4 regions of the Pseudoalteromonas sp. J2K-J599 genome follow, and region 4 is predicted to be linked to each of the others. Evidence: predicted binding sites of a transcription regulator. Region 4 holds the regulator's gene; each other region holds the start of a gene.
The links. The regulator LexA, encoded in region 4, represses DNA repair genes until DNA is damaged. The targets are predictions, from matches to a motif close to TACTGTATNNNNATACAGTA.
Positions count from the first base shown of each region.

Region 1 (3,194 bases), 1.2 Mb from region 4:
GAAACTTCAACATGACTTACTCAATCAAAAAGTATTTCTAGATGATTTAACAAAGGTATTCAATCGTCGTTATTTTGATGCGCATTTTTCTAAAATGGAACGAAGCGCCTTACGAGAAAAAGTCGACTATGCACTATTACTCATTGATATAGATTACTTTAAGCAATACAATGATATCTATGGTCATGTGCAGGGGGATACGGTGTTAAACCTAGTAGCACAAACTATTACTAATAGTTTGCAAAGGCCAACCGACTTTGTTGCGCGTTACGGCGGCGAAGAGTTTGTAGTTGTTCTACCGCATACAAGCACTGAAGGTGCAATTTGTGTTGCTGATAAAATTAAACAAAATGTGGCCGATTTAGGAATATTACACAAATATTCAGAATATGATTTTGTGACTATTAGTATTGGCGGTGCAACCCTACAACCATACGTAAATAACAAAAACACGTTGCAGATCGCAGATGAAAAAATGTATGAGTCTAAAATGCAAGGGCGTAACAAAGTGTGTTTTTAAGTTTAGTTAGCTAATAAATCACTCTGCCACTTAAAAACACCTTTTAGGTGATAAATATTAAATAAGATTATTTATTACATGCTATGACATTTTTTGTATTTGTTATTGCTACCGCATGGGCAGTTATCATTTCTGCCTACTTTAATATCTTCAACAGGATATATAGTGCCATCTAAATAACGCCATTGAGTGTTTTCTTTAATAAACTGCGATTTTTCATGAAGCTCACAAAATAAGTTTTGATAAAAATATTGGGCTTTAAATTCTACAGTTCCAGTATCGCCATCATGGCTTGAGTCAATTAAATCAAGATTTATAAATCGGCAGCTGTTAGCAAAATCATTGATTTCTTTAATCGGATTCTCAGCTTGTTTTTCTTTTGCGTAGGTTTGATAAACATATTTTGCATTTTTAATAACATAAGCGCTGAATCGTGAGCGCATAAGTTGTTCAGGAGTGTCAGCTTGCTTTACAGATAAGTGAAGCGGCTCGCAGCAATCGGCATAATTGTGCCCACTGCTGCAAAAACATAGTATGGCATTGAGTGAAGTCATAATAATAATACAAAGTCTAAAACATTAGTTTAACAAGCTTATTGAGCGAGTGGTATCTCTGTTGTTTGTGCGTTTTTAGTAAAACAGTATAATTTTGTATGCGTTTTACTTAAATCGAACGATAGATTTGTAAGTAGTTGGTTATTAACTATATCGGTCCAGGTGATTACCGCTGCAAAGTTTCCATTATGTAACGCAGAATTTAATACATACTCTAGATTTACCAGGTGCTTCTGTCTAATAACAAGTAATTTACTTGTATCAATAGAGCATGAGTCAAGTAAAGCTTTGCTCGGTACATGATCTGGCGCAATTAATAACGTCCATGCATTAGAGCTATTGTATTGGTGTAATACTTTTAAAAGCTCAAAGGTCGCTGAAATTTCATCTTCAATTTGGATCAAATTTACGCAATCGCTTTGCTCGTCTTGTTGGTAACTTTTAACTGTTCTTACGGTAATAGGCTGTAACATAGTTTCACTCACTGGGTTTTTATACAGTATTCATATACAGTAGTTTATACAGTGCTTTCGTGCAAGCATTTTATGCTATTTATTTGTACAGTTATTCAGCCTTTGATTATTGTTTTTTATTTTTAAATCTATAATTCTTTATTAATCAAGTTGTTATAGGCTTGTTTTTGAGAAGGTTGTTTTAAAATAAATTTTTGAGTAGTGTCTTCATTTGTGGGTTTTATACTGTGTAGGAGTATCTTTGTAACTATATACAGTATTTTTCAACACTGTATACAGTACTTATAACTTAGTTGGTTTATGTGTTTTCACTCGTGCGAGGGATCATATGAGAAAACTGGAGTTGGTGAATTTGTTCGTACAAACTTGCTGCATAACATTGAGCATCTTTAAATCGCTTAGTTTCGATATGTTTGCGTATATCTGTAACCGCTGCAGTGGCAGGTGCATACCCTTGGCTACTCGCTAAGCTCAACCACGCTACAGCATGAAATACACTTTGTGGCACGCCTTCACCTTTTACAAAAAATAAACCTAAATAAAACTGTGCTCTATGGTTTCCTGCCATTGCAGCAAGGCGCATCCATTTTGCAGCCAATGGAGCTTGATTATTTTTTAAATAATATAGGGCTTTATTAATAGTACTTTGCTCATCTTTTTTATTATCAATGGGCGCGGGGCTGCTTTCTGGTTGAGTAACAAAACCTAAAATGTTGTCTAGCTGTTGCTCTAAGTCTTGCTCGCAAGGTGTTGTTTTAAGCATATTGGTTCATTTATTATTTTAACTACTTTAACAGTTTAGTATATAGCAAGGTAAAATGTCCTGTAAAAGATAATTTTTATGTTAAAATCTCGCCACTTTTTACTATCACAAGTTTATTATGTTTGAAGCCTTATTTAAACTCAGCGAAAATAATTCAACAGTTAAACGCGAATGCGTTGCTGGCCTAACTACCTTTATTACTATGGTATACATTGTATTTGTAAACCCGGCTATGCTTGCTGAGGCAGGGATGGACCAAGGGGCTGCATTTGTAGCTACCTGTATAGCAGCTGCGATAGGCTGTTTTATAATGGGTTTATGGGCTAATTATCCATTAGCATTAGCGCCTGGCATGGGACTAAATGCCTTTTTTACGTATGGCGTCGTATTAGGAATGGGTTATACCTGGCAAGCCGCATTAGGGGCTGTTTTTATGTCGGGTTGTATATTTTTATTTTTAAGCTTATTTAAAGTCAGAGAATGGATTATTAATGCCATACCTCTGGTGCTCAAGCGAGCTATCGCAACAGGTATAGGTGCTTTTTTAGCCTTAATTGCCCTTAAAAATGCAGGCATTATTGTCTCAAGCCCAGCAACACTAGTGCAATTGGGGGACATTACTTCCCCAGGCCCATTATTAGCTATATTAAGCTTTTTTGTAATTGCAGCGCTTTTATACCGCGATTTTAAAAGCGGTGTACTTATTAGTATTTTATTAGTGACAGGCATTGCACTGAGTTTAGGGCTAGTTGAATATCACGGTGTTATGGCTATGCCACCATCAATAATGCCTACTTTTATGCAACTAGATTTTGCCGCCGCTTTTGATATATCAATGATGAGTGTTATTTTTGCATTCTTGTTTGTCGATCTTTTTGATACTT
Region 1 is NZ_CM200271.1:2,343,356-2,346,549, reverse strand. Features, by position in the region: gene AC5NT5_RS10570 (diguanylate cyclase) at 1-520, shown strand, start outside; gene AC5NT5_RS10565 (YchJ family protein) at 595-1,074, opposite strand; gene AC5NT5_RS10560 (SulA-like leucine-rich domain-containing protein) at 1,113-1,547, opposite strand; gene AC5NT5_RS10555 (tetratricopeptide repeat protein) at 1,846-2,310, opposite strand; gene AC5NT5_RS10550 (NCS2 family permease) at 2,429-3,194, shown strand, end outside.
Region 1: the regulator LexA is predicted to act here: its motif matches at 1,570-1,589, upstream of AC5NT5_RS10560 (SulA-like leucine-rich domain-containing protein).

Region 2 (3,194 bases), 1.6 Mb from region 4:
CGTGTGCATTTAGGTATGAGTGCGCTAACTGTGTTTTTATTAATGTGGTTATTTAGTAACAACATAAAAATAACGCTTATTTTGTTTATATCAACACTTGCGCTAATTGGTGTGCTGTTTTTAGTATCTAAATTAATATTTGGTGGTGGTCGAAAGCTAGGATTAAAGCCAGGTAACAGCTGGTCGCTTGCAATTGCATCTATCCAAAAGCGTGCAAATGTGAACGCGGTACAGTTAATTAGTTTTTCGTTAGCAATTAAATTACTGCTGTTTTTAGTGGTACTTAAAAACGACATGATATCTGATTGGCAGTCGCAACTTCCAAGCGACGCGCCTAATGCGTTTTTAGTTAATATTACGCAAAATGAGCTTGAGCCAATTAATGAATATTTAGCTCAAAAAGATATTCAGGTATCAGAGTTTTATCCCACTATTCGTGGGCGCGTAAATGCGGTAAACGGCGAGTTGGTAGCACGTTCTGTATCGCTGCAAGACAACGAGAAAAAAGACGAAGAAGCACGTGCAGGTATTGGTCGTGAGCTAAACCTTACATGGCTTAAAGATGTGCCTGACCAAAATGAAGTAACACAAGGCACGTGGTTTGGTGAAAATGCGATGGCTGAGGCTTCAGTAGAGGAGTCGATGCTTGAGCGATTAGATGTTGAGATAGGCGATACGCTTACATTTTTAATTGGTTCGCAGTCGTTCGACGCTAAAATCACCAGTGTGCGCAAAGTAAATTGGGCCACGCTTAAACCTAACTTTTTTATTATTTTAAGCCCTGATGTACTTGCAGATTTTCCGGCGACGTATATTTCGTCGGTACGTATAAATCCAGATCAAAAACGTGACTTTAGCCAGTTATTACGTACTTACCCTACTATTACAGCCATTGATATTGATAACTTTGTTAAGCAAATACAAACTACTATTTCGCAAGTATCGCTCGCCATTGGCTTCGTACTTGCAATTGTTGTGCTGTGTGGCGCGCTTGTACTTATATCGCAAGTGCAAGCTAGTTTAGGTGAGCGTATGCAAGAAATTGTCATACTCAGAACGCTTGGCGCTAAAAGCCGATTAATTAAAAACGCGACCCTGTATGAGTTTTTATTACTAGGCGGTTTAGCTGGTTTAGTGGCTGCATTTTTTAGTGATATAGCGCTTTTGATTGTGCAGCAACAAATGTTTGATTTAGCAGGTAAGTTACACCCACATATATGGATTATAGGTCCGGTAGCTGGCGGCGTATTTGTGGCAGGCTTAGGTTATTTAATGATTGCCCGAACACTTAAACAAAACACCCAAGGATTAGTGCGTGCCCTAGGGTAAGCTTAAACTAACATGCTCTGTAAATGCCCACCTAGTACGTGGGCATTTTTGTTTTTCTTTGTACTGGTAATTTATACAGTGCTCTGGCATTATTAACGTAATTTAAAAATAATAACAATGGAGCGCTGTTTGGCCATCATTTTAGGGATCGATCCTGGTTCACGTTTGACCGGATATGGTGTTGTTGCCCATCAAGGTTCTAAATTTACATACTTAGGCAGTGGCTGTATTAAGTTAGCCGATCATCCTTTTCCGGTTAGGCTTAAAATGATCTACCAAGGCATTACACAGCTTATTGAGCAGTTTTCGCCAGAAACCTTTGCCATTGAAAAAGTATTTATGGCGCACAACCCCGATTCAGCTTTAAAACTAGGCCAAGCTAGAGGCGCTGCGATTGTTGGCGCTGCAATGGCTGACTTACCCGTATTTGAATACTCAGCTAGGCAAATTAAGCAAGCAGTAGTAGGCAACGGTGGCGCAGATAAAACACAAGTGCAACACATGGTAAAAAATATTTTAAAACTACCCGGTACGCCACAGGCCGATGCAGCTGATGCACTCGCTATTGCGATTTGCCACGCCCACTCAGAACAAAATTTAATTAAACTAGCGGGCAGCGCAAGCAAAACCGTTAGAGGACGTTTAAGGAAATAATTATGATAGGCCGCTTAAATGGTATTTTAGTCGAAAAACAGCCACCAGAAATATTACTCGAAGTAAGTGGTGTAGGTTACGAAGTACAAATGCCGATGACCTGTTTTTACGATTTACCAAAAATTGGTGAAAATGCGATTGTTTACACTCACTTTGTAGTGCGTGAAGATGCTCAACTATTATTTGGTTTTAATAATAAAGTTGAACGTGCCTTGTTTAGAGAGCTATTAAAAGCAAATGGCGTAGGGCCAAAACTTGGCTTAGCTATTTTATCGGGCATGTCGGCAAAACAATTTGTAAGTTGTGTAAATAACGAAGACTCAACATCGCTTGTTAAATTACCCGGTGTAGGTAAAAAAACAGCCGAGCGTTTAGTACTCGAAATGAAAGACAGACTAAAAGATTGGGGCAATGATTTATTTACGCCATTTAGTGACAGCGCAGTAATAGAGCCAATGAGCGATGCGACAATTGCTAATAATGCAGCGGATGATGCCGTATCGGCACTGCTTGCATTAGGTTATAAATTGCCACAAGCTCAAAAAGCAGTAAAATCGATAAGTAAACCCGATATGTCTACTGAGGTTCTTATTAGAGAATCTTTAAAATCTATGTTGTGAGTAACCCATGATTGAAGCGGATCGCTTAATTGATGCGACTGAAAAAACAAATGAAGACTCTATAGATCGTGCAATAAGACCAAAACTTTTAGCCGACTACAGAGGCCAGCCTCATGTTAAGCAGCAAATGGAAATTTTTATTGAAGCTGCCCGAACCCGTGGTGAAGCGCTTGATCATTTATTAATATTTGGACCACCTGGGCTTGGTAAAACCACGCTTGCAAATATTGTAGCCAATGAGTTACACGTAAGTATTAAAACAACATCAGGCCCTGTACTTGAAAAAGCAGGCGATTTAGCTGCTCTACTTACTAATTTAGAAGAGGGCGATGTACTGTTTATCGATGAAATACACAGGCTAAGCCCGCAAGTTGAAGAAATACTGTATCCCGCAATGGAAGACTACCAGCTTGATATAATGATTGGTGAAGGCCCAGCTGCGCGTTCTATTAAATTAGACTTACCTGCATTTACACTCATTGGTGCAACCACACGAGCAGGCTCGCTTACATCGCCACTGCGTGACCGTTTTGGAATTGTGCAGCGATTAGAGTTTTATTCTGTAGAAGATTTATCGCACATAGTAGGGCG
Region 2 is NZ_CM200271.1:1,436,812-1,440,005, forward strand. Features, by position in the region: gene AC5NT5_RS06545 (ABC transporter permease) at 1-1,329, shown strand, start outside; gene ruvC (crossover junction endodeoxyribonuclease RuvC) at 1,459-1,983, shown strand; gene ruvA (Holliday junction branch migration protein RuvA) at 1,986-2,603, shown strand; gene ruvB (Holliday junction branch migration DNA helicase RuvB) at 2,611-3,194, shown strand, end outside.
Region 2: the regulator LexA is predicted to act here: its motif matches at 1,391-1,410, upstream of ruvC (crossover junction endodeoxyribonuclease RuvC).

Region 3 (3,194 bases), 970 kb from region 4:
TAGTCTGTTTGAAGTCGCTTAAGTGAATTATCCACGGCTTCTATTACTGTTTGACGAGTAATATTGCCGCCATCACGTACCCACGATAATCCATTGCCTGCAATTTTTGTAGCTAGTACCAAATCGCTGCGCTTTTGCTGATTACGCGATAGCCAATTGCCAATAATTTCCTCGGTTTTACCATAGGTCTCTGGCGAAGGAGGCACAGCATACATTTCGGCTGTATCAATAAAGTTTACGCCTTGCGCTAGCGCGTAGGCTATTTGTTCATCAGCGTCGCTTTGAGTATTTTGTTTACCCCATGTCATACTCCCTAGGCACACTCGAGATACGTTTACGCCACTGCTACCTAGTGGGTTGTATTGCATAAAAATTCCTTAACTAAATTAGTTTTGAGCATGGCTGATTAAAGCCGATAAAAGAGGCTCGGAGATTGGGGCTTTTTGCCCTGTAGTAAAATCAAACATTACAACTTTAGATGCACCCGTAGTCGTTATTGCTTTTTGTGCATGGCTGTAAACGGTGTAGTTCATGGTAAAGCGATCTGTTTTAAGATCTGTAATTGTAACGCCTACAGTGAGTGTGTCGGGAAACGTTACTGGGCGTTTATAGCGAACGTTATTTTCGCTTATTACTGGCCCCACACCGTTTGGGCTTATTGTGTCGAACAGATTTATTTTATTTAAAAAGTCGATTCGGGCTATTTCAAAGTAACGTAAATACACTACATTATTTACGTGTTGTAGCGCATCCATATCAGCCCATGCTACGGTGATATCGGTATGAATAGGGTGCTGATCTTTAAACGTTTGCATTATTTATTGGCCCTTGATTTTTAAAGTACTTAGATTATCAACATGATGTTACGAGCTCAAGGTAATTAATGGCATGTTTTTTTATAAGATGATTGTACCTGTTTAATTTTAGGTCTACAGTTAAATTACACAGACACACAAAAACACACACAAAGGTAAAAATATGCAGAATATAATTAATTGGTCCTTAGCTTGTTTGGTTTTTATAGCCTCTTTTACCTGTTACGCGATGGGGAATGAATCTGGCGCTATCATTTTAATGTTGGCAGGATTTTTATTTGAGGTTATGTATTGGCTACGTGGTTATAAGAGATCAGAGGACAATAAACACTTTTTTTAATCGTTAACTAGGGCCTGTTGACCTTTCAGGATTAAAATTTGTTCAATCTAGGGGCTATTTAATCGCGGCGCGAGGTTTGTGACCTAGTGGGCTAAGTAAAAACCGAGCAAAGCTTCCGCGTCCTGCTCACGCCCCTTACCTACATCCATGTAGGCAACAAAGAGTACATTGCCCCTAGGCAGAACCCTTCGGGCAGCGTATGTTTGGCATTTGTGCTACGTTATCGCCTATTTATGGGGAATAACCACACTACATAGGCTCTGCCTTGCCTAAATACCAAACATACTTCTGCAAATTTAACCTCGAAAGATAAACAGGCCCTAGGCTTGCTTATCGCATGTGATTCTATAATAATGACTGTATAAATAACCAGTTATTATTGTGGTGATGAAAAAGTTTATTCACATAGACATGGATTGCTTTTATGCAGCAGTAGAAATGCGAGATAATCCAAAACTTGCATCTGTACCGCTTGCTATTGGAGGCAATAGCCGACGAGGCGTGCTCTCAACCGCTAACTATATAGCTAGAGAGTATGGCGTGCGATCGGCTATGTCGAACTATCATGCTAAACAATTATGCCCCGATTTAGTTATTGTCCCAGGGCGCATGGCTGTATATAAAGAAGCTTCAAACCAAATACGTGAAGTATTTAGCCGCTACACAGACTTAATTGAACCCCTTTCTTTAGACGAAGCCTACCTAGATGTAACAGACAGCACCGCTTGTAAAGGCAGTGCCACACTTATTGCACAGCAAATAAGAGCCGATATTTACAATGCTACAGGGCTCACTGCATCAGCAGGTATTGCACCGATTAAATTTATTGCCAAAATAGCCAGTGACGAAAACAAACCGAATGGTCAATTTGTCGTTTTGCCTGATGAGATTGATGACTTCTTAGCGCAATTACCGCTGGGGAAAATTCCAGGAGTGGGCAAAGTAACGCTCGAAAAGCTAAATTTAAAAGGCTTATATACTGGCAAGGATGTACGTGAAAAAGGCGTTAACTGGATGCAGCAACATGTGGGTAATTTTGGTGTGTCGCTTTATCAAAAATGTGCAGGTGAGTATGTTGGTAAAGTATCCACGGATCGTATAAGAAAATCGCTGAGTGTTGAACATACCTACGAGTACAACAAAACAAGTTTGCAAGAGTGCTTAGATGAGCTGCCAAGATTGTTAGAGGAATTAGTTTTAAGGCTAAATAAACAGCAGTTACAAAACCGTATTAATAAATTGAGTGTTAAGGTGAAGTTTGCAAATTTTGTAGTGACCTCAGCCGATCAGGTATATCACGAGCTAAATACAGAAATATTTGTTCAACTACTTACTAAGGCCTACCAGCGTGGGCTACAACAGCCTGTAAGATTACTTGGCATAGGCGTTGGCATTAAAAACGAGCCAGAGCAAAACTTCCAACTTAGTATTCTCGATTAAGCTGTAAAGCCTGTAAAGCCTGTAACTCCAAGTTGCCATTTATTGACAGGTTATGTGTTTAGCTCATCGCTCCTTACTGGTCTTCAATATTTAAATCGACGATAATAGGGGCTTATGTTTTCTAACAGGACCTTATTTATGGCATACCCTCAAGCGGTTAGTGCAAGCCTTGAATGCACATCTCATGATGCGCTTATTATTATTAGTAATGACTTTTCTCAGTTACCAAATAACTCATTACGTGATGCTATTTTAGCTCAAGCAAACGTAGATTCTCGCATCGGTAAGCAAGTTACTTTATTAGTAATTGAAAACAAGCGCGTTGTACTTGCGCCAACCGGTCCGTTAAATAGAGATTACGACGACGTGCGTCGTTATTTTGATGCTGCTAAATTAGCAATTAACGAAGCAAAAGCGTCGGGCAGTGTTAACCCTGCATTATTTTTAACAAATTTAAATGGCGATAGCCGTTATCAGCATGCTTTAGAAGTTGCTTATTTAGGCGCTTGCCAAGCCTTATGGCAGCCATTAGAAGCGCGTGAATATCACGGTGAAAGCATTGAACCAATTACACAGATTGGTTTAGTTGGCGCAAGCGA
Region 3 is NZ_CM200271.1:794,177-797,370, forward strand. Features, by position in the region: gene AC5NT5_RS03585 (aldo/keto reductase) at 1-368, opposite strand, end outside; gene AC5NT5_RS03590 (acyl-CoA thioesterase) at 387-815, opposite strand; gene dinB (DNA polymerase IV) at 1,543-2,595, shown strand; gene AC5NT5_RS03600 (M17 family metallopeptidase) at 2,734-3,194, shown strand, end outside.
Region 3: the regulator LexA is predicted to act here: its motif matches at 1,511-1,530, upstream of dinB (DNA polymerase IV).

Region 4 (3,194 bases):
AGCTGCCTGTATTTGACTCGGTTGAATAACATCACCCGTATCATTACCCCACGCATTACGTTTATAAGTAATAACCGCAGCTAATTGCTTTATAGATAACTGTTTGGCAAATGCTTGCATTGCCGTACCGGGTCGTCCGTGGATAACTACATCAATGTGATCTTTTATATCGCCAAGCACTATCGGGCTGCCTTTAAGTGCAGGAAATACACCCGGTAACCCCATGCCTGTAGGTTGATGACATGCAGCACAATTAGCCATATATACTTGTTCGCCTAAAGTCATTAACTCTTTTTTTGGGAGGGTTTTATCAAGTAATGCGGCATCTGCTAATGCTGCTTTTTGTTTAGCCTGCTTTGCATCTGCAAGCCATGTTTTAAAATCAGCTTCAGATTTAGCGACCACCACAACGGGCATAAAGCCATGGTCTTTACCACACAACTCAGCACATTGGCCTCGGTAAGTACCTTCTTCGTTTATGTTCGTCCATGTTTCATTTATAAAGCCGGGGTTCGCATCTTTTTTAACTGCAAAATCAGGTACCCACCAAGAGTGAATAACATCATCAGAAGTCATTAAAAATCGTACTTTTTGATTTATTGGCAGTACAAGAGGCTTATCAACCTCAAGTAAGTAGTTAGGGTTTTTATCTGCAAGATTCGCGATTTCATCTTGCGGGGTAGATAAAATAGAGTAGAACTCTACATCTTCGCCCATATATTCATAATGCCATTTCCATTGCGAACCCGTAATTTTAATAGTGAGATCAGCTTTGCTGGCATCTTCCATTGCAATTAAGGTTTTAGTGGCTGGTACTGCCATAGCAATTAAAATAACAAACGGAATTGCAGTCCAAAGTATTTCTACTTTAGTGCTTTCGTGAAATTGGGCAGGTACAGCCCCTTTAGATTTACGGTGATGAATAAGTGCCCAAAACATAATTGCGAACACTATCACCCCAATCACACAACATATTATAAATATGGTCATGTGCAGCTGATATACATTATTGCTTATATCGGTTACGCCTTTGCGCATATTGTATTGGCTGTTAGCCAAAACTGGGTGCGAAAAAACACATAATATAAGCCACAAGGTAGAGGTCAGTTTACCCATGTGACGGCTCCTTTGATGCTATTGCGAATGCAAAGCGAAGAGGCATACGGCTTAAACGCCAATTCGTTATTTTTATTTTTTTAGCCAATCTCATTTAATATTGATTGGTTTTGCTGCGCCAACAACGAGTTTGTGTATATTGTGTGTTCTCAAAACTAAAAAGCTGTGAGTTATTATTAGCTCAGCACATTAACAACTAGCTAAAAAACGAACAAGAAGCAAGTTTTAGTATAAAAAACAATCAGGTGATATTGAATAATTAATAAAAAATCGGTAATCAACTGGGCAACAGAAAGTTCAAAATATGAGCAAAACAAAGGGGTTTAACGCATTCGGAGGGGGAAAATATAAGTGCAAAAAAGTTTACAGCTTAAATAGTCAGTGGGCTGTTTACGCCCTATTTTTAGTGCGAATTTAAAACAGAAAATGCGTACTAATTAGTACGCATTTATAAAACTGCTTGTTTAAAAGCTATTTTTAAAGTCACATCCAATCAGCGTTTCTTATAACGCCAACGGCTAAGCCTTCAATATTAAAAGACTCATTCTCAAGATCTACTTCAATAGAGTCAAAATCGTCGTTTTCAGCATGAAGTAATACTTTACGACCCGCTTTCTCAAGACGTTTTACAGTTACGTCTTCGTCTAGGCGGGCAACAACAACTTGTCCGTTTTCAGCGGTTTGAGTACGATGTACAGCAAGTAAATCACCATCCATAATACCAATATCTTTCATGCTCATACCGTTAACGCGTAGTAAAAAATCTGCAGCCGGTTTAAACATTAATGGATCGATTTTGCAGTGACTTTCAACGTGCTCTTGCGCCAAAATAGGTGAACCAGCAGCAACACGCCCTATAAGCGGTAAACCTAATTGTTCTGGCTCTTCTTCTTCAATTAATTGAATACCACGGCTTGCACCTGGTTTCATTTTAATTGCGCCTTTTTTAGCAAGTGCTTTTAAATGTTCTTCAGCAGCATTGGCACTTTTAAAACCTAATGTTTGCGCTATTTCAGCACGTGTAGGAGGCATACCAGTGTCTTTAATAAAAACTTTAATTAGTTCGAGTATTTGAGCTTGGCGGTTCGTTAATGGTCGCATACAACTGGTTTTCCATACAGTACATTTAACTGTGAGTATATACAGTTAAATAAAAATCGCAAATTTAAATTAAGCCTTAAAATAGCTAAAGTAATTTCACTTGTGTACATTTTAGGGATATAACTAAAGCTGGGTTTATAAATGATTAAAAATGCAAAGGAGACATTATGAGTATTTGGTACCAGCCCATCACCTTAGAGCTGTGCAAGCAGTTAGAGCAAGGCGTTAATGGCCAAGGAACATTAATGAAAACTATGGGGATAGAAGTCACAGAAATTGGCGATGATTATTTGGTTGCCACAATGCCGGCAATTCCTGAGCATCATAACCCAATGGGGATGGTTCACGGCGGTGCTAACGTTGTACTTGCCGAAACAGTTGCCAGCTATGCCGCTAACTTTGTTGTTGATTTTACTAAATTTTACTGTGTAGGGCAGGAGATTAGCGCAAGTCATTTAAAAGCATCTCGCAACGGCACTTTAACAGCAACGGCAAGAGCATTTCATATAGGTAAACGTAGTTCAGTGTGGGAAATAAAAATTACAAATAGCCGCAATGAGCTGTGCTGCGTATCAAAAATGACCGCAGCAGTCGTAGAGCGAAGATAGTTACTTTTCGATTGGGTAAATAGTAATTTCCATACCCGCACCAATCGCAGATATACGCAATAATGTATCTGCATCTAAGGCTTGATTAAAGCACTTAGGAGAAGTCCCTGATTCAAAACCAATATCAAACGTTCTACGTGAACAGCTTAACCATTGCTTTAGCGCGTTACGCGAACACGATTCAATAAGCTCACATATATGGTTTATGGCTTTATCAGGTGTGCTCACCTCACCTGTAGCTTCAATACGCGCTAGTTGACGGTATTCGTCTTTGTCATAATGTAAAATCGTCGCGACTTTTTTCAAGTCCGCCACTAGCAAACTAATATCTTGCTTTGATTCAAGCTCAAGATCTACATTTAAAAATTG
Region 4 is NZ_CM200271.1:3,558,492-3,561,685, forward strand. Features, by position in the region: gene coxB (cytochrome c oxidase subunit II) at 1-1,116, opposite strand, end outside; gene lexA (transcriptional repressor LexA) at 1,600-2,217, opposite strand; gene AC5NT5_RS16135 (PaaI family thioesterase) at 2,385-2,825, shown strand; gene AC5NT5_RS16140 (hypothetical protein) at 2,826-3,194, opposite strand, start outside.